One region of the Actimicrobium sp. GrIS 1.19 genome, then DNA from elsewhere that is predicted to be linked to it. Evidence: riboswitches for the same ligand, from Rfam matches in the RefSeq annotation. Region 1 holds a riboswitch; the other holds the start of a gene.
What was found. A riboswitch is a leader RNA that binds a small molecule or an ion and turns the genes downstream of it on or off. The one in region 1 is predicted to bind thiamine pyrophosphate.
Positions count from the first base shown of each region.

Region 2: another riboswitch for thiamine pyrophosphate. It lies ahead of thiC (phosphomethylpyrimidine synthase ThiC); the one in region 1 lies ahead of RCH09_RS03095 (TonB-dependent siderophore receptor).

Region 1 is NZ_JAXCHT010000002.1:312,544-322,868, forward strand. Features, by position in the region: gene RCH09_RS03090 (response regulator transcription factor) at 1-333, opposite strand, end outside; gene RCH09_RS03095 (TonB-dependent siderophore receptor) at 394-2,538, opposite strand; TPP riboswitch at 2,593-2,693, opposite strand; gene RCH09_RS03100 (hypothetical protein) at 3,025-3,336, opposite strand; gene RCH09_RS03105 (transporter) at 3,480-4,556, opposite strand; gene RCH09_RS03110 (C39 family peptidase) at 4,553-5,158, opposite strand; gene RCH09_RS03115 (tetratricopeptide repeat protein) at 5,168-7,213, opposite strand; gene RCH09_RS03120 (Crp/Fnr family transcriptional regulator) at 7,403-8,119, opposite strand; gene RCH09_RS03125 (hypothetical protein) at 8,144-8,557, opposite strand; gene RCH09_RS03130 (TonB-dependent receptor domain-containing protein) at 8,605-10,325, opposite strand, start outside.
Region 2 is NZ_JAXCHT010000025.1:2,151-12,475, forward strand. Features, by position in the region: gene RCH09_RS15850 (thiazole synthase) at 1-347, opposite strand, end outside; gene RCH09_RS15855 (2OG-Fe(II) oxygenase) at 416-1,258, opposite strand; gene thiS (sulfur carrier protein ThiS) at 1,453-1,656, opposite strand; gene thiC (phosphomethylpyrimidine synthase ThiC) at 1,661-3,574, opposite strand; TPP riboswitch at 3,618-3,726, opposite strand; gene RCH09_RS15870 (valine--tRNA ligase) at 3,839-6,652, shown strand; gene RCH09_RS15875 (DUF2147 domain-containing protein) at 6,670-7,125, shown strand; gene RCH09_RS15880 (2-keto-4-pentenoate hydratase) at 7,177-8,019, opposite strand; gene RCH09_RS15885 (hypothetical protein) at 8,139-8,570, opposite strand; gene ruvB (Holliday junction branch migration DNA helicase RuvB) at 8,572-9,642, opposite strand; gene ruvA (Holliday junction branch migration protein RuvA) at 9,649-10,227, opposite strand.

The DNA of each region.
Region 1 (10,325 bases):
GCGCGCGACAAGCTCTTCGACGAAGAAGGGTTTGGCCAGATAGTCGTCGGCGCCCAGATCAAAGCCGCTGATGCGGTCGCCCAGTTCATTGCGGGCCGTCAGCAGAATTACCGGTGTGGTCACGCCGGCAGCACGCCATTCCTGCAGTACTGACAGGCCATCGCGACCCGGCAGCATGACGTCGAGCACGATGATATCGACATCAGCGCGCAGCCCCAGCGCATGACCGGCGTGGCCGTTGGCGCAGTGGGTGACGTGGAAGCCGCGCCGGGTCAGCCCGGTGCAGACAAAGTCGGCGATCTTTTGCTCGTCCTCGATCAACAACACCTTCATCGGCCCCCCCCCCCGGCGCGTGACGTTGCCCGCTGACGATGTTACCGCGCCCGCGCGACTTCAGAAATCGAATTGCGCCGAGATCTTGAAGGTGCGTGGTGCGCCTGGCAGCAGATACCCGCCCAGCGCCGACGAGGCGTCGGCCCAATAGAACTTGTCGAGCACATTGTCGACATTGGCGCGTAGCGTGGTCGCAACACCTGCCGTGGCGACCACGTAGCGCACGCCCAGATTGAACAGCTGGTACGACGGCACGTCGACACGCCGGATGCTGTCGGGACTGAACACCTTGCTGGATGAATAACTCCAGCCGCCATTGAGTGCCGGACCATTCAGCTGCGGCAGCGCATAGTCGAGATTGAGGGCCGACTTGAACGCCGGCACATTGGTGATGCGCTGGTCGGTCTGCAGCGGATCGTCGGTGTTGCGCTGGCGCGCCTGCAACGCGGTGGCCGCCAGCGTCACGCGCAGGGCGCGTCCGATCTTGCCATTGGCCGCCAGCTCCAGGCCACGATGCACCGCATCGCCATTGCGCACGTAGGTGAAGTTGCTGTCGGTGTATTCGAGCGGTTTGGTGATCTGGAACAGCGCCGCCGACAGTTGCCACGACTCGTCCAGGGCGGCCTTGATGCCCAGCTCCTGCTGGCGCGATTTGCCCGGATCCAGAATCTGGTTGGCATTGGTCGTCAAGAGCGGCGCGACCCCGCCGTGTTCGAGTCCCTGCGACCAGCTGCCATACACGCTCCAGCCCGGCGTCGGCGTGACAACCAGCGCCACCGACGGCAGCAGATAGTCGCGCTCGAACGCGCTGGCCGATTGCACCCGCTCGATGTGCGTGTGGCGCACGCCGGCATGCAGGCTGACCTGATCGGACAAGGCCAGGATGTCCTGCACGAACACCGAACGCTCGTCGCCCTTGCGCTGCAACAGCACCGGTCCGGTCGAGATCGTCGAGGCCGGCACCGTGACCGGCTGGTAGATATTGCTGGTGCCATTGGCCATCGAGCCGGCGCAGTCGACCGTGCCATAGACGCAATCGCCGAATTCGTCGCGGCGGCGCAGGGTGTCGAGGCCGAGGGTCAGCGCATGCCGCACCGTGCCGGTGGCGAACTGGCCTTGCAGCAGCGCCTGCGTTGCGAACAGCGTCTTGACTTCACCGGTGCTCTGGTAGTCATACACGTCGTAGTCGCCATTGGCACAAAAGCCCGGAAACAGACCGGCCGAGGCGCAGCCATACGGAAAGGCGGCGAAGTCATCGCGCTTCAATTGATGCCGGTTGGCGGCGAACGTGCTGCTCCATGCGGCATTCCACTGGTAGCTCAGGCGCAAGCCGATATTGGTGTTGTCGGTCACGACTGGCTTGCTCCACGGCTGGTTGTTGAGCAGCGTCCGTGCCGAGATGCCGGTGGGCAGATCGGTGCCGCCCAGCAGTTGATAGCCGGGCGCGGTGATCTGCGACTTGTGTTGCGTGTCGAGGTCGAGCTGCAGCAGTGCCTGCGGCGTGATGCGCCAGTCGAAGGCGCCCGAGACGAACTGCCGCTCGCCATTGGCGCCCTTGACATACGAGCGCAATTGCTCCGCAGCGGCATTGATGCGGTAACCGAAACGGGTGTCGTCGAAGCGGCCGCCCAGATCGACCGCGCCGTACAGCGTGCCGCGCTCGCTGGCTTCCAGCAGCACTGAACGCAGCGGCTTGCTGGTAGGTCGCTTGGTGATGAAATCGATCAGCCCGCCGGGTGTCGAGATGCCGGCCTGCAGCCCGGAAAGCCCCTTCAGGATCTCGACCCGCTCCTTGTTTTCAAACGGGATCGAGGCATCCGATGCAATCGGCAAACCATCCTTGCGATAGCTCGATGCATTGTCGAGCGGGAAGCCCCGAATCGAGAATTGTTCGGCGTAGCCGACCGCGTTGTAGGCCGCGTTCAGGCTGGCATCAAGCCGGGAGACGTCGGCCACATGGCGAATCTGCAAATCCTGCAGTTGCTGCTGGTCGATCACCGTCAGCGCGGCGGGCGTTTGCAACACCGGCGCGGCCTCGAATCCGCCCACCCGCGCGCTGCCGTTGCCGGCGCGCAACAGCGGTTCCGACACGATCACCTGCGGCAGGATCTGGTCGGCGGTTTGTGCGTGCGCCAGTGACGGCAGTGCGAAGGCTTGGGCAATCAGCAGGGAAAGCGGGGTCAGGCAAAAACGGGATACCGGCATCATTGACTCATTCAGTGGTGGAAACACTGGTGGCAACGAAGGAGCGGTCAAAGAGGTGTGGGCTTTGCGCTTCCCTTCGCTGGCATTATCCAGATCAGGTTCGAAGGGTTTGTCTCACCCGAAAGTTGTGGCTTCCAGGACCCCTAGCTGGGGCGGATGGTAGCACGGACGGTGCGCAATAAAACATGACGAAGTGTGGCCGGCGTAACTTGACCATGAAATACCCGAGTCGCGCAGCTGGAACGCAAGCTGCGGCATGCCCGCGAGCATGAGGAATGGGAGTGTTCTATCAATCCAGGGCCGTAGCGACGATGCAGACGTGACGTGAGATTGGCAACGACCGCACCGGAGAAGCATGCCTGGCCGCTGGCTGGGGTACCCGGTTGGCGTCTGCATGCCGTCCGAATCGAATTCGAGGTCAGGACCCGGATCGGGTACCCCATTGCCTGATCTGGCGCAAAACCGGATCAGGCAGGCTGATGCTTTTTACTTGCGAACGACAATGCCGCCCAGAGTGGTGGCGCCAAGTGTGGTCGCGCCCAGTGTGGTCGCACCCAGCGTCCTGGCCCGGACCGTGGTGGCGCCGAGTGTGGTCGCCCCCAGGGTTGTCGCGCCGAGCGTGGTAGCGCCGAGCGTGGTTGCCTTCACCGTGGTGGCGGCAAAGGTGGTTGCGCTGAAGGTGCCGACGCTGCCGGCGGTGACGCGATCGAGGTGGGCGTCGTTCAGTGACACGGGTGCTGCGTGTGCCGCCGAGGCGAGTGCACCAAGGACCAGGGTTGGGATCAGGATGGATTTCATGTCGACTACTCCTTTAGGGTTGAATGAACAGGTGATGTGGGCATCGCAATGACGCCGTGTGACACCCACGGGACGTAGTATTGTTTGGCGCTGCGATGCCGGTCTGTGGCAATCCTCACAGGATCCGCAATTGCACAGCGGCGCTACTTGAACAGCTCGAAGCGCAACGGCACGGTCACATTGATCACGTAGTCGGGGGTGTTGCGGGTCAGCCCGATACCGGTCGATACCGACAGCAGCGTGCGCTTGCCGATCATGGTCGTCGCACCCAGCGTCAGCATGCTGCTGACCTGGTCGGAACCCGCCACGGCGACGCCGTTGACGCGGGTTTTTCGTGCAAATATCTGATCGATTCCCATGCTCATCGAGGTGTCCGGACTGGTGGCAAGCAGTGCCGCCAGCGACAGGCCGAGCTGGTCGCCGGGCTTGAGCGCGCCGTTGCGGAAGGTGGATTCCCACGACAGGTTGCCGGTAAATACGATCGGATCCTGGCGTTTGAGCGCGGTCAGTTCGGCGCGGATTTTGCGGAAGCCGTCGCCGATGTCGATGTTCTCGCTGCTCGCCTTGCCGTTGCCGGCGGTCCAGCCGACGCGTCCGATCAGGTCCGGCCGCCAGCCCTGTTCACGCAGCAGTGTCCTGGCAACGCCCAGCGTGACATCGCCGACTGTCGCGCTGCCGCTGCGGCTCTCGCGTGACGCCGTGAAGTCAACCGGCTCGACCAGCGATTGCCGGATCACCCGATAGGGCAGCGTGAACTCCAGTTGCGCGTCGAAGGGCAGGCCGAAGCGCGCCGACAGTGTGGCGGTAACGTCATTGCGGCGCAGTTCGGTGCTGCCGAGGCCGAGCTGCCCGTCCTGCGTGACCAGGGTGGCGCTCTGCTGATGGCGGCGCGCGTAACTTGCACCAAGCTGCAGTTCGGCCTCGCCAGGCGGCAGTAGCAACGCGCCGGACTGGGTCAGCGTGCGTTCCAGCGCGCGCTCGGCAGCCAGTGCATCGACTGCGAACAGGCCGCTGGCGTTGGTGGCTGGTTCGGCTGGCGGCGGCGCTTGCGCTGGCTGCCGGTCGCCTTCGAGCTGGCGGATTCGTTCCTGCAACGTCTGGATCAACTGGTCGCGTTGCGTGAGTTGCTCGCGCAGGGTTGCCTGGTCGTCGGCGTGCGCAGCGGTGCTGGCCGCGATGAGCAGCGCAAGGGCGGCCCAGTCGCAGCGCACCCGCGTCATGGCGGCAACGCCAGCAGATCGTTGGACGCGGGCCGACCGTCGCGCCGCCGGACCAGGAAACCAATGCGGCCCAGTTCCGGAAAATCGATCCACGCCTGCAGGAAATCGTCGATCGCCATGCTGCGATTGCCCCAGGCCGGATCGGCCAGCACGGCACGCTGATTGACGCTGCCGCGAAAGATCACGAAGTGGTTATAGCCGTGCAGGTTGACCGGCACCATCAGCAGCGCATTCTGCAGCAGATCGTCCCAGCCAAGATTGCCAAAGCCGAGGCCGTCATAGCCGCGCGACTGCACGTAGCGTTTCAGATCAAGCAGTGAAAATCCTTCGCGGCGTCGAATCAGGCCGGGGTCATCAATGTATTCGCTGCGTCGCATCAGGCCGGTGGCCACGTCGCGCTCGGTGACCGGCTCGCCATGCTGAAAACGCAGCAGCGTGGCCAGCGCCGCGGCGCCGCAGCTCAGATCGAAATGCTGGACGATGACATGCTGCTGGCGCAGTTCCAGCAGCGATGTGACGACACGCGGCGCGGCCGCGAAGGCTGGCTGCAGGCACAGCAGCGCGCCGGGCAGCGCGCGCCAGAGAGAAGTGAAGGTCGCCATCGGCAGGCACTAGCGCATTTTCAGGCCCTTGCCATACAACAGCGTGACGTTGATGCGCCGGTCTTCGTAGGCGTCGTTGAAGGCAAAGCGGTCGGTTTCATGAAACAGCGTCGAGTTAAAGATGACGCAGCGATTTTCGCGGTACGGCACCCGGATCGAGCGGGCCCCGGAGGCGCTGAGAAAACGCCGGATCTGTGCTTCATCGCCGTTGTATTTCTGGAAGCTCCAGTCGCGCGGCGCCTCAGCATCCCAGATGACCAGGCCGCCACGCTCCGGGTCGAGGCAGGCCTGTTCGCGGGTGATCCAGAAGTTCACGTTCACGGCGGCGAAATCGGCATGCACGTTGATGCCCTTCATCGTGCTGTCGTACTTGAACGCCCATGCCTGTTCGAGCAGATTGCGGTCGAAAATGGCGGGGAAGGCGATCCGCAATTCTTCCGCGATCTGCAGGATCAGGGGCGAGGCAAAGCCATCCTTGAGGGTCGCGCCGAGATAGCCGTTCGGGTACTCCTTCTTCCATACCGTGGCTTCCAGGCAGAAATTGCGAATCGCTTCCAGCGCTGCTGGCGACAGGAAATCGTCGACCCACACCACCTCCGGCCTCGACTCCAGGTAGGCGCGTTCGAGCTGTGCGACATCAAGCTGCGGATTCAGGCACGGCCCGCTGATCGCGACCGGCGCCGGGATATGCACCAGCCTGTTATACGACGGCGCGATGCCGGCTGCGGTGCTGGCGTCAAGCGACAGGGCGCCGGCGTGCACCCCGGCTGCCGGCAAAGCGTCGAGCGCCGCGGCATAGGCGGCAAACCCGGGCGCGAGCAAGCCGCGTTGCCGCAGCAGCGCCATCTGCTCGCGGTCATGCTTGAGGCGATACACCGGCATCGCAACGGCGCCGGCGAGCGGACGGCCATGGTTCTGGTTCAGTTCGGCGGCCTTGCCCAACAGGGCCAGCGCCTCCTCGAAGCGCTGCTGATGGATGCGCACCATCGCAAAGTTGGAGTACACGTCGGCATCCTCGGGGCTGCGCAGGACGGCCTGGGCAAAGCACTGCGCGGCCTGTTCGTCATCGCCCCGCTCATGCAGTGCAATGCTCAGATTGGCAAACGCGTGCGGGTGCGCCGGATTCAGCGCAGTGGCCTGGCGGAAGGCGGCGATTGCCTTGTCGTGCGCGCCCTGTTCGAGCAGCACGACGCCCAGATTGGAGCAGGCGTCGGCGCAGTCCGGTTCCAGGTCAAGGGCGCGCTGGTAGGCGGCGACGGCTTCGTCCTGTTGCCCCAGATCCTGCAACGCCACCCCCATGCTCAGATAGTTGTCGCTGGTTTCCATGCCCAGACTGATCGCCGTGCGGCAGGCAGCAGCGGCGTCGGCAGGGCGGCCCAGCGCCATCATCACGCGGCCCAGATCGGCATGCGCCTCGGCATATCCCGGCCTGAGAACGGTTGCCACCCGCAGCGCGCCGGCGGCATCGTCGAGTCGTCCCAGTTGATTGAAACAGGCGCCCAGATTGGCGTGGGCTTCGGCGTAGTTGGGTTGCAATGCCAGGGCGTGTCGCAAGGACTCGATCGCTTCCTCCGGCCGTCCCAGCAGGCGCAGGATGACGCCCAGATTGGCATGCGCTTCGGTCATGCGCGGCTTGAGCCGGATCGCATGCTGCAGCGCCTCGATTGCGTCGCTGGAGCGACCGCATTCCTGCAGCAGTACGCCGAGATTGGACCAGATCTGCGCGTCGTCCGAGCGCAGCGCCACCGCGCGACGCAAGGCGCCGATGGCGTCGTCGCGCTGGCCCAGTTGCTGCAGCGCGAGCCCCAGCATGACGTGCATTTCAGGCCACTCCGGTTGCAGCGCGATGGCGCGTGAGTAGGCCGTCACGGCACCGGCCAGGTTGCCGGTCTGCTGCAAGGCCATGCCCAGCTCGGCCTGGGCCTGGGCGTCTTCGCAGTCGAGCCCGGGCTCGATCAGTGGCATCGCCTGGAATGCAGCGACGAGATCGGTTGCGGCAGCGCCTGTGGCGGCGTTGCCGGACCGGACGGGAAGTTCTGCGAGGGATGTGTTCATGTTCATGGTGGCACCTTTCGAATCGGATCGGCCTGCGTCAATGGGATCGCCGGTGCTGCCACCGCGCGCTGAAAACATCGGCGAGCGGACGGGTTTGCCGGTGAATTGCCAGCACAAGCATAGGCAAGCCGGCCGACTGAATCTGTGAGAAAACGCACGTGATCGGCATTTGGCGTGATCGTATGCGAGCTACCAGCCGCGCGCCTCCTGCACCATCCGCCGCAGCCGCGCCAGATCCAGAATCACGATGCGGTGTTCTTCGCGCCGGATCAGGTCGGCGCGCACCAGCTCGTTCAGTTCGCGGGTGACCGCTTCGCGATGCGTGCTGATCATGTTGGCCAGATCGATGTGGGTGGGCGCTGGCGTGATGGTGGCCTGGTTCGGGCCGGTCATCTGGTCCTGTGCCAGCCGCAATAGCGCGGCATGGATCCGGTTGCGCACCGCCAGCGTGCTGAAATCGAAGACCCGCTCGGTGAGCCGGCGCACCTGGCCGGCCAGCCGGCGCAGGATCGCCACGGCAATCTGGTGGTTGGCATGGATCAGTTCGCGGAAAGCCGCTGCCGGCATCGCTGCCAGTAGCGCATCCGTGCGCGCCACCCCGGTAGCCGAGCGGCGCTGGCCGTCGATCGCGGCCAGTTCACCGAACATCTCGCCGGCGCACAGATCGCCGAGGATGACCTCGTGCCCCGACCGGGAATAATGGGTCAGCCGGATGGTGCCCTGAACGATAAAGAAGACGCTGTCGCCGCCATCCTGATAACGCAGCACCACGTCGCCGGCAGCCGCATTGCGCCATTGACAGCGCTGTCCGATTTCTTCCAGATCGCGCGCCGGCAAGGCGCGAAATTCCGTAATCACGGCCAGCAGCGAACTGGCCGGCGTGTGTCGCTTCGCTTGTGTCAGCATGACGGCTCCCGGTACTGGTTTGGCTCAGGGGCAGGATTCCATCCACAGTTTCCTGGCGCTGCCCCCAACAAAGATCACGCAAAACGGATTGCGCCTGCCGGCGATGATGGTGAAGGGTTCGATCTCGAACAGGTCCATGGTCAATTTTTCCCGCGCCGGATCAATGAAGCGAAACGCACTCTTCGGCTCTTCCGGCACGAACGGCACGACGTTGCCATTGACATCGATGGCGAGCAGGTAAGCGACATTTTTCACGCCGAGCCGGTCGGCCGTTTGTTTGCTGAAGGTCATCGGTTGTGACGGCAGTTCGGCGTTCTTGCGCGCCGGCTGGGTCTCCGTGTCGGCTGCCGCGGCGAGCGCGCCGGTCAGTGCGAGACAAATGCCGGCGCAAATCCGGCGAGGGGTGGGGTGGAGGAACAGGCTGCGGATCGACATCATGAGGAAACTCCATCGGTGGGTTAAAAAGGGGGCGGCGGTAGCGTGGCCTAAAAGGCGACGGTGAACTGGATGACCAGACTGCGGGCCGGAATGAAGGGCGGGCTTTGCTGGGCCGGGGTGCGAAAGTTGGCATCCTGATAGCGGAATTTCCGGTCCAGCAAATTCCGGCCTTCGACCGTGATCGTGCCCCTGCGCGCCGGCAGGCGCTGGCCGAGCGCCGCATTGAGCAGGGTGAATCGGTCCGCATTGGCGTCCGCGCTCGGGTCGCTGAACGTGTCGACGCGCTGGCGCACGGCGGTGGCGCCGATGCGGCCGAACAACCCGTCCGGATGAAAGTAGCGCACCCCGATCGTGGCGGTATCGGTGCGGATCGCGCTCGGACCGGACAGGAACAGCGCTTGCCGTTCGAAGCGTTCGGCGCGCGCCTCGCCAGACAGCGTCCAGCGCGCCGACAGCTGCCAGCCGAGCGACAGCCGCAGCGCTTTCTCGCGCTGGGTTTCGGTGTCGGCGAGCAGGTTGTCGGCCAGGATCGGCAGGAACAATCGGCGGCGCGAGGCTTCCAGCTGCAGGTTGAGGTCCGGCGCAGCTTGCAGATCGAGGGCGATGGCGTCGCGTCGCGCCCGGCTGCCATTGCCCTCGTCGAAGAACTGGTTGAAACCGCTCACTTCGGTCGGCTCGATGGTTTGCTGCACATACAGCGCCGGCTTGACGGTCTGGAAGGTGGCGGCCCGCAGCATCAGGCGCGGATTGAGTTGCCACTGCAGGCCGAGTTTCGGATTCCATTTCTGCTGCCGGAAATCGGCTTCGGCATAGTCGTCGACGCTGGCGCCAAGCGTGCCGACGACGTCGGCGGACAGGCGCACTCGCGCATAGCCATAGGCATTCCAGCGGCTGCGCCGGAATGCGTTCGGCGCGCCAAACAGATTTTCCTGCACGTCAAAATGGTAGTAGCCGGCGCCAGCGACCAGATTCACATTCTCCAGGCGCAACTGCTGCTGCGCCTCCAGCTGATAGCCCTGGTCCTTTGACGCGAGTGCCGTGGCGCCGTCGGCGTCGAAGCGCTGATGTTCGTCGGCGCTGGTATGGATCAGCGACAACAGCGTATCGGCGCGGGTCGAGCCGGCCCAGTGCGCGCCAAGGCGGGCCGTGGTTTGATCCAGCGTGCGCCGGTACGCCTCGGAATAACGGCCCGGCACACTGTCGAGTGCGATGTCGCCATGGTCGGTGGCGCGATGGCTCAGCTCGGCCTGCAGATTCAGGCGCGGCGTCAGGGCGAACTGGACAAACGCATCGCCGATGGTGTGGCGGATGTCGTTGTTGATGCGAAATCCATCGGTGTCGTAGTGAAAGCCGCCGACGCTCCACGATAGCCGATCCTGCACGCCCGACAGCACCGCTTCGGCACTGCGGGTGCCCTGGGTACCGGCGACCGCCGAGGCGATCAACTGCGTCGCGTTGCGTTCGAACAGCGGATTGAATTCGTTGAAGGCGGGCGCCACCGGCCCGTTCAGGCCCGGTGTGTTGACGCTGGAAAAGGCCAGTTTGGGTTGCACCGGATTGATGTTCAGCGGTTGCAGCAACTGCGCTTGCAGCCGCTCGCTGACACTGGCGATTTCATGCCGCTCCAGCCGCGAGTAGGCGTCCGACAGGAAATGGTGACCGGAATAGCTGGATGCGTCGGCCGCCAGCGATTGCGTCGCTTCGCTCACCGCAAAGCGGTCAAAGGCCAGGTCGTCGTAGATCTTGGCGAGGCCCGCGAGACGGCTGG
Region 2 (10,325 bases), on a different contig from region 1:
GTCTTGTCGTCGGCCAGCACTTCGAGCTTGACCAGCTTGTGGCCATTCAATAATTCGCGCGCCAGTTGCAGCGTGTAGACCGCATCGGCGGCGTTGAAGCAGCCGGCTGAATTGGGCAGGATGGTGTAGCGCGAGGGCGGCACCACATCGAGCAGGTTCGGCGCATCCGGGTCCTGGCCGATGTTGACGCGCCGGATCGCCACCGTCACGATGTTCGCGCCGCTGGCCTCGGTGGCCGCGCGGGTTTGCGCCAGATCGCGGTATTTGCCGCTGCCGACCAGCAGGCGCGACGCATACGACGTGCCGGCGATGATCAGGGGTGTATCGATATAAACGTCAGCAGTCATGTAGGTACTTTAAAACGATTCAGTAAAGGCAAAAACGGGCGCAGCGATATCGTACCCTCCCGCGCCGATCAGTGCGCCTTTTCTCGCAGCCATTTATTGGCAATGATCTTGGTGCCTTTTTCGACCGGCAAATCGGCGTGCAGAGTTTTTTGGTCCGGCAGTCCATACGGCGTCGTGTTGCGAAAAAACAGGGCACAGCCCTTGTGGGGATGCACGTCCAGCCCGAGCTCCGGGAACGACGTGCCGCCGCCCTCGTCGACGTCGCTCAGGTAAAGAATGATGGTACCAAGCCGCTGCCCGCCGTCTGCCAGATGTCTGGCAGTTCCCGACAAGGCCGGATCAAACCAGTCGACATGCGGCCGGTATTCATTGCCAACCTGGTACTTTTGCAGTTGCAAGGTTTCGGCGTGATCGACCGGCCAGTTGGCCAGCGCAGCCAGTCGCGCATCAATGCGTGACACCAGTTCGGTCTCCGCGCGCCGTATGCCGGCACTCTGGCTGGTACGGCTTTCGTGCTCGCGGCTGGCGCCCGTGATCGCGTCGACCGTGGTCGAACGCACGAAGCGGTTGCGGCTCATCTCGGCGATGGCGTCGCATTCGTCGTCGCCCAGCACATTGCCGAGCAGGACGATACGCGGGATCGTCAGGGACAACAGCACATACACGACCCGATCCGGCAGCCCGATCTTGTTGGCCGCCGTATCGATGTCAGGCAGTCGCGGCAACACCACCACACCGGGGTAGCGTTGCAGCAGGGCGTCGGCCAGCGCAAACTCGGCCAGCGTCCGATCGAACGGGCCGTCGCGCTGCAGCTGCCGCACCAAGCCCTCGGGGTCGCAGCCCTGCGCGACATTGTCGATGATCCAGTTCTGCCAATTGACGGGCAGGCGTTGCAAGGCAGTTTTTTGCATGATGGCCTTTCGTTGTGCGGAGCGCGACGACCAACGCTGCAGCGCCGGCAGACCGGCAAACCATGGCCCCGAGCGCGGGCCTTGTCCATACATGGCAACCGCACGATGGAAGTTCCTTGGCCCGGGCCCGATCACGATGAAAGCCAATTGAATTCATCAATCGTTAACAATTTTGACGCTGCCCCCATTTGATGTCAGCCGCCGCCGATGGCGCGCACGATATCCACCCGGTCCTGCGCCTGCAATCTGCGCGCGGACCACAAGTGGCGCGGCACGACTTCGCGGTTGACCGCCACCGCCAGCGCCTTGCCGGACAGGTCGAGCGCGTCGACCAGCGATTGCAGATCCTGCTGCGCGGCGAGGCGATGCGGTGCGCCGTTGAGTTCAATCTCGATCATCGGTTCACTCCTTGCGATAGATTTCCGCGCCGCCCTTGACGAACTCGATCGACTTGACCTGCATCCCGGCCTTGAGCGCGGCGATCTCGCTGATGCCCTGTTGCGCGGCATAGTCGCGCACTTCCTGGGTGATCTTCATCGAACAGAAATGCGGTCCGCACATCGAGCAGAAGTGCGCCACCTTGGCCGAGTCCTTGGGCAGCGTTTCGTCATGGAATTCGCGCGCCTTGTCGGGATCGAGGCCGAGGTTGAACTGGTCGTCCCAGCGGAACTCGAAGCGCGCCTTCGACAGGGCGTTGTCGCGGATCTGCGCACCCGGATGGCCCTTGGCCAGGTCGGCCGCGTGGGCGGCGATCTTGTAGGTGATGATGCCGTCCTTGACGTCCTGCTTGTTGGGCAGGCCGAGATGTTCCTTGGGCGTGACGTAGCACAGCATCGCCGTGCCATACCAGCCGATCTGCGCGGCGCCGATGCCGGAGGTGATGTGGTCATAGCCCGGCGCGATGTCGGTAGTCAGCGGACCCAGCGTGTAGAACGGCGCTTCGTGGCATTGCTCCAGCTGCAGGTCCATGTTCTCCTTGATCAGCTGCATCGGCACGTGGCCGGGGCCTTCGATCATGACCTGCACATCATGCCGCCAGGCGATCTGCGTGAGCTCGCCGAGCGTCTTCAGCTCGGTCAGTTGCGCCTCGTCGTTGGCATCGAAGATCGAGCCCGGCCGCAAGCCGTCGCCCAGGCTGAACGAGACGTCGTAGGCCTTCATGATGGCGCAGATGTCCTCGAAGTGCGTGTACAGGAACGACTCCCGATGATGCGCCAGGCACCACTTGGCCATGATCGAGCCGCCGCGCGAGACGATCCCGGTCAGCCGCTTGGCCGTCATCGGCACAGTGCGCAGCAGCACGCCGGCATGAATCGTGAAGTAATCGACACCCTGCTCGGCCTGTTCGATCAGGGTGTCGCGGAAGATTTCCCAGGTCAAGTCTTCGGCCTTGCCATTGACCTTTTCGAGTGCCTGATAAATCGGCACGGTGCCGATCGGGACGGGTGAATTGCGGATGATCCATTCGCGCGTTTCATGGATGTGCTTGCCGGTCGACAGGTCCATCACGTTGTCGCCGCCCCAGCGAATCGCCCAGGTCATTTTTTCGACTTCGTCGCCGATCGACGAGGTGACCGCCGAATTGCCGATGTTGGCGTTGATCTTGACCAGGAAATTGCGGCCGATGATCATCGGCTCGATTTCGGGATGGTTGATGTTGGCCGGGATGATGGCGCGGCCACGGGCGATTTCGGAGCGCACGAATTCGGGCGTGATCTGCGCCGGCAGCGCGGCGCCGAACGATTGGCCGGGATGCTGGCGGCCCATCAGGTCGGCCAGGCGCTGGCCCATCGGGCCGCTGGCCTGCAGCTCGGCCAGATATTCGCTGCGCCGCATGTTTTCACGGATCGCGACGAATTCCATTTCGGGGGTAATGATGCCCTGCCGCGCATAGTGCATCTGCGTCACGTTGCGCCCCGCCAGCGCGCGCCGTGGCTGGCGGTGCAGATTGAAGCGCAGCGCCGCCAGCGCCGGATCATTCAGGCGCTCGATGCCATACGCTGACGACGGGCCGCTCAACTGTTCGGTATCGCCGCGTTCGACGATCCACGGCAGGCGCGGTGTCGCGAGGCCGGAACGGATATCGATGGCAACGTCGGGGTCGGTGTACGGACCGGAGGTGTCGTAGACGTACACCGGCGGATTCTTTTCTGCGCCGAACGAGGCGGCGGTGTCGGACTGGCTGATCTGGCGCATCGGCACCCGCAGGTCGGGACGCGAACCCTGCACGTAGATCTTGCGGGAGTTCGGCAACGGATGAATCGCCGCGTCGTCGACGACGGCACTGATGGCGGAAAAAGGGAGTTTGTCGTTCATTGCATTCCTTTGCTTGGTGCATCAAAAGCGAAAGGAATACCGGAGTCGGGCTCCGCAGCTTCCCTTCGCTGGCATTATCCAGATCAGGTTCGAGGGTATTTCTCACCCGACCGCGGGCAACGTGCATGCGGTCAGGACCCCTAGCTTGCGTCCGTCAGAGTGACGGCGCGGCTTAATTCTAACCGCCTTCGGCCGAAAGCGACAGGACGAATCGCGCGCTGCGCACCGTATAATGCGCAGTTCCCTTCCCATCAGAAACCGATCATGGAATTAGCCAAGTCGTTCGAGCCCGCCGAAATTGAAAAACACTGGCGCACCACATGGGAACAGCGCGGTTATTACACCGCCACCACCGACGCCGGCAAGCCTGCCTTCAGCATTCAATTGCCGCCGCCGAACGTCACCGGCACGCTGCACATGGGGCATGCGTTCAACCAGACCATCATGGACGGGCTGACGCGCTACCACCGCATGCGTGGTTTCAACACCGCCTGGATTCCGGGCACCGACCACGCCGGCATCGCCACGCAGATCGTGGTCGAACGCCAGCTCGACGCGCAAAAGCTCACCCGCCACGATCTCGGCCGCGACAAGTTCGTCGAAAAGGTGTGGGAGTGGAAGGAACAGTCCGGCTCCACCATCACCGGCCAGATGCGCCGCATGGGCGCCTCGACCGACTGGAGCCGCGAGTACTTCACGATGGACGCCAAGCTGTCCGGCACCGTCACCGAAGTGTTCGTGCGGTTGTTCGAACAGGGCCTGATCTATCGCGGCAAGCGGCTGGTGCACTGGGACCCGGTGCTGGGCACGGCGGTGTCGGATCTGGAAGTGGTGTCGGAAGAAGAAGACGGCTTCATGTGGCACATCCGTTATCCGCTGGCCGATGGCAGCGGCCATCTGACGGTCGCCACCACGCGGCCCGAGACGCTGCTGGGCGACGTCGCCGTCGCGGTTGATCCGACCGATCCACGCTATGTGCACCTGATCGGCAAGATGCTGACGCTGCCGCTGTGCGATCGCACCATCCCGATCATCGCCGACAGTTATGTCGACAAGGAATTCGGCACCGGCTGCGTGAAAATCACGCCGGCGCACGACGCCAACGATTACGCCGTCGGCCAGCGCCATCAGCTGCCGATGATCAATATTTTCACGCTCGACGCGAAGATCAACGAGAACGGTCCCCACGCCTATCAAGGCATGGACCGCTTCGTCGCGCGCAAGCAGATGGTCGCCGATCTGGAGGCGCAGGGCCTCATCGAAATCATCAAGCCGCACAAGCTGATGGTGCCGCGCGGCGACCGCACCGGTGTCGTGATCGAACCGATGCTGACCGATCAATGGTTTGTCGCGATGTCGAAGCCGGCGCCGGAAGGCACCCACTTTCCCGGAAAATCGATCGCCGAAGTCGCACTGGAAAAAGTCGCCAGCGGTGAAGTCAAGATGATTCCCGAGAACTGGACCACGACCTACAACCAGTGGCTCAACAACATCCAGGACTGGTGCATCTCGCGCCAACTGTGGTGGGGCCATCAGATTCCGGCGTGGTACGACGACGACGGCAAGATCTACGTCGCGCGCAGCGAAGCCGAGGCGCAGGCGCAGGCCGGCGGCAAGACGCTGCGGCGCGATGCCGATGTGCTCGACACCTGGTTCTCGTCGGCGCTGGTGCCGTTCTCGACGCTGGGCTGGCCGGAAGAAACCCCAGACTACAAGATGTTCCTGCCGTCGTCGGTACTGGTGACCGGCTTCGACATCATCTTCTTCTGGGTTGCACGGATGGTGATGATGACCACGCACTTCACAGGCAAGGTGCCGTTCGACACCGTCTATGTGCACGGCCTGGTGCGCGATGGCAGCGGCCAGAAGATGTCGAAGTCGAAGGGCAACACGCTCGACCCGATCGACCTGATCGACGGCATCGACCTCGATGCGCTGGTAGCCAAGCGCACCACCGGACTGATGAATCCGCGCGATGCCGTCAAGATTGAAAAGGCCACCCGCAAGGAATTCCCGAACGGCATTCCCGCGTTCGGCACCGATGCGCTGCGCTTCACGATGGCAAGCTACGCCTCGCTCGGCCGCAACATCAATTTTGACCTGGCGCGCTGCGAGGGCTATCGCAACTTCGGCAACAAGCTGTGGAACGCCACCCGCTTCGTGCTGATGAATACCGTCGACAAGGATTGCGGCGTCGAGGAACGCGCCGACGCCGGTTACCTCGAGTTTTCGCAGGCCGACCGCTGGATCGTGTCGCTGCTGCAGCGCACCGAGGCCGATGTCGCCAGGGGCTTTGCCGACTATCGCTTCGACAACATCGCCGCCTCGATCTACAAGTTCATCTGGGACGAATACTGCGACTGGTATCTTGAACTGGCCAAGGTGCAGATCCAGCACGGCAACGAAGCCCAGCAGCGCGCCACCCGGCGCACGCTGCTCAAGGTGCTGGAGACCACGTTGCGGCTGGCGCATCCCATCATCCCGTTCATCACCGAGGAGCTGTGGCAAACCATTGCGCCGATGTCCGGCAAGGTACTCAATCCGGCCGGCGACTCTATCATGATGCAGGCCTACCCGATCGCGCAGCCAGAGCGCATCGACGAGGCGGCCGAAGGCTGGATGACGCAGCTCAAGGCGATGACCGATGCCTGCCGCAATTTGCGCGGCGAGATGCAGTTGTCGCCGGCGCTGCGGGTGCCGCTGGTGCTGGAAACCGCGCCCGGCGCCGAGGCGGCGCAATTGCAGTCGTTCGCGCCGTATCTGCAGGCGCTGGCAAAATTGTCCGAGGTGCAGGTGCAAGACGCGTTGCCGGATTCACCGGCGCCGGTCGCCATCGTCGGCAATGCGCGCCTGATGCTGAAAGTGGAAATCGACGTGGCTGCCGAGCGCGAACGACTGTTCAAGGAAATCACCCGGCTCGAAGGTGAAATCACCAAAGGCCATGCCAAACTCGGCAACGAAGCGTTTGTAGCGCGCGCGCCAGCGGCGGTGGTCGAGGCCGAGCAGCAGCGCCTGGCCGGATTCATCAGCACACTGGAGAAGTTGCGGGAACAGTTTGGCAAGTTGCCAACCGCCTGATCACAAGGAGAGAGCGCATGACCAACACGGTACGAGCGACACAACTGGCGGTGCTGAGCGCCGGTATTTTGATGAGCATCGGCGCCTGGGGGCAAAGCACCGCCGCCGGATTGTGGAAGAGTATTGATGACACCAGCGGCAAGCCCTCGGCGCTGATTCGTATCGCCGAACAGGGTGGCGAATTCAAGGGACGCATCGAAAAGCTGTTTCCGGCGCCGGCGGAAGACCCGAATCCGAAATGCGTCAAGTGCGTCGGCGAGGGCAAGGACCAACCCATCATCGGCATGGTGATCGTCAAGGGCATGCGTGCCGACGGCAAGGCCTATACCGGCGGCACGATTCTCGATCCGGACAATGGCGAGGTCTACCGCAGCAAGATGACCCTGGCCGACGATGGCAAGAAATTGAACGTGCGCGGTTATGTCGGCATACCGCTGATCGGCCGCACCCAGGTCTGGCTACGCGAAGAGTAATCCGCTGCACCGGAGGCTGCCGCGCGGCGGCAGCCGTTGTCACCGATCCGGTTAGACGAAGCCGACCGTCAGGCCCGGCAGGCTGACACCCGAAAACGCGGTCGTCCAGCTTTGTCCGGCAGCCACCGGGTACGCCTCGGTCCAGGTGCCGGTGGCAATGATCTCGCCGGCTGCCAGCGGCGCAAATTGCGGCTGGGTCTGCAGCAGTTTGTGCAGATGCATCAGGGCGTGCACCGGGCTGTCCAGCACATCACCGCCAAACCCCGCGCCATGCAACGAATAGCCTTCGCCGAAATCGGCCGACAGCGACACGCTCGCATGGGTCAGCACTTCGGCCAGGCTGCGCCGCGAGGCTTGCGACAGGATGTGCGGTTCGCCGACAATCAGCGAGCCATGCAGGCCAAAGGCGGCGACGGCGTCCAGCGGCGCAAACTGCCAGTCAGCAAACGGACAAACCACCAGCTCGAAGCCGTGCGCCATCCATTCGATGCAGGCCGCCAGCTCCTTGATCGAGGCATTCCTGGCCGGCGCCTTGCCCAGCTTGAAAATGATCTCGGGCTCAATCCGCGGCTGCACCGCGCCCGCCAGTTTCTGCAAGGCCCGGTTGTCATCGGTAAACCGCACCGTGCTGTCGTACATGGTCGACCAGACCGGCGCATCGATCTGCCCCAGCACGCCGAACTTGTTCCATGCCTTGCGGTTGGTAAAGCCGATCTTGCGTCCGACCGGTTGCTCGCCTTCGGCAATGCGAATATCGAGGATGCATTTGGCCACGTCGTAACCGTCGGCCAGCGTCAGCTCCGGATCGCTGGACAGACGCGGCAACAACGTGCCATCGGCGCGGGCGGTAAGCAACTGGTGGGCAAAACGGTTGGCTTGGGTAGACATCAACATGAGTGCGCTCGCTAGATAAAATTTGGACAAACAGCTATCGCTCAGTATTGGCGACTGGCGAGTTTTTTTCAAACTCGCCAGTCAGCATTCTGCGCCAGATCAAACAGGAATTGCGAAAATTACTTCAAATGCCGTAGCGAATCCAGCACCACCCGTCGGGTTTGCAGGATTTCTTCCGAAACCAGCCCGACCGTGGGCAAATCCGTCATCAACTTGTCCGAATTGACCACCCACACCGTTTGCAGATGGTCAGCCGCCTCGGCGACCGGCTTCGGCGTCAGCAACGACAGGTCATGAATCAACAAAATCCGGCTCAGGCCCATGGCCAGATCGCCGCGCTGCATATCCTTGCGAAAATGCGCGTAGTCGACAATCTGCTGCACCTCGGCCAGATACTTCAACATCTCGAACTCGGCTACCCGAATATTGCGGTTCGCCTCGGTCGACTCATTGCGCCAGGTCGTATAAAACAGCGCCGACAGCGCAATCACGACACTTACCAGCGCCAGCACATTGCTGCGGATCTGGTCGCGCAAAGGCGCGTGCGCCATCTCAGCGACCGCCCGGCACGGAACCCCACAACTCGCCATTCGGCCCGGTGCTCGGCGCCGCCACCCCGAAATGCGCGTACGCCGCCGGCGTGGCAATCCGCCCGCGCGGCGTGCGCTGCAGATAGCCCTGCTGGATCAGATACGGCTCCAGCACATCCTCAATGGTTTCGCGCTCCTCGCCAATCGCGGCGGCCAGATTGTCCAGCCCGACCGGCCCGCCGCCGAACTTGAACAGGATCGCTTCCAGCAACTTGCGATCCATCACGTCGAACCCGACCGGATCGACATCCAGCATCACCAGCGCCGCATCGGCGATCTTGCGGGTGATGTCGCCATTGCCCTTGACCTCGGCAAAGTCGCGCACCCGCCGTAAGAGCCGATTGGCAATGCGCGGGGTGCCGCGACTGCGCTTGGCAATCTCGAACGCGCCATCGTCATCGATCGGCGCATTCAACAGCGACGCGCTGCGGGTCACGATGCGGGTCAATTCCTGCGCCGTATAAAACTCCAGTCGCGCGACGATGCCAAACCTGTCACGCAACGGATTGGTCAGCATGCCGGCCCGGGTGGTGGCGCCGACCAGCGTGAACGGCTGCAAGTCCAGCCGCACCGAGCGCGCGGCCGGGCCTTCGCCGATCATGATGTCAATCTGATAATCTTCCAGCGCCGGGTACAGAATCTCTTCGACCACTGGCGAGAGCCGATGAATCTCATCGATGAACAGCACATCATTGGCTTCCAGATTGGTCAGCAATGCCGCCAGGTCGCCGGCCCGCTCCAGCACCGGCCCGGAGGTCTGGCGCAGATTGACGCCCATTTCGCGCGCGATGATGTGCGCCAGCGTGGTCTTGCCCAGCCCCGGCGGACCGAACAGCAGCGTGTGGTCGAGCGCTTCCTTGCGCTGCCGCGCCGCAGTGATGAAAATTTCCAGCTGTCCGCGAATCTTTTCCTGGCCGACGTATTCGTCGAGCTGCTTCGGCCGCAAGGCCCGCTCGATGACTTCCTCGTTGGGCGACGCCGCCGTCGGCGCTGTGATGCGTTGTTCGGTAAAGTTATCGGTTTGAATGCTCATGCGTGATTAGCCTTTCGACAGCGCGCGCAGCGCCAGCTTGATGCCATCCGACACGCCGGTGCCGGCCGGCACCTGCTTCAGCGCCAGCATGGCTTCCTTGTCGGAGTACCCCAGCGCCAGCAGCGCATTGAGAATATCGGCGCCCGAATCCGCCAGCACCGCGCCACCCGCGGCGCCCAGGTCGGCGCCCAGCTTGCCCTTGAGTTCCAGCAGCAACCGTTCGGCAGTCTTCTTGCCAATCCCCGGCACCTTGGTCAACCGCCCCGATTCCTGCATCGTGATCGCCTGCGCCAGCTCCGGCACCGACATCCCCGACAGAATCGACAACGCCATGCGCGCCCCGATCCCGGTGATCTTGATCAACTGCCGAAACACCGTCCGCTCCTCGGCCGTGCCGAATCCGTACAGCAACTGCGCATCCTCGCGCACGATCTGGTGCGTCAGCAGCACCACCTTTTCACCGAGGCCAGGCAGATTGTAGAAGGTGCTCATCGAAACCCCCACTTCATAGCCGACGCCATTGCAATCGACCAGCAGCTGGGGGGGATTTTTTTCTAGCAGGAGTCCGGAGAGGCGACCGATCATGGGGGGAATGGGTGTTGGGGGAATGGTAATGATGATACAGGAGCCGGGTGCGCCTACCGCAGATATCCATGGGCTTGGAACGAACAATTTGCCAATCT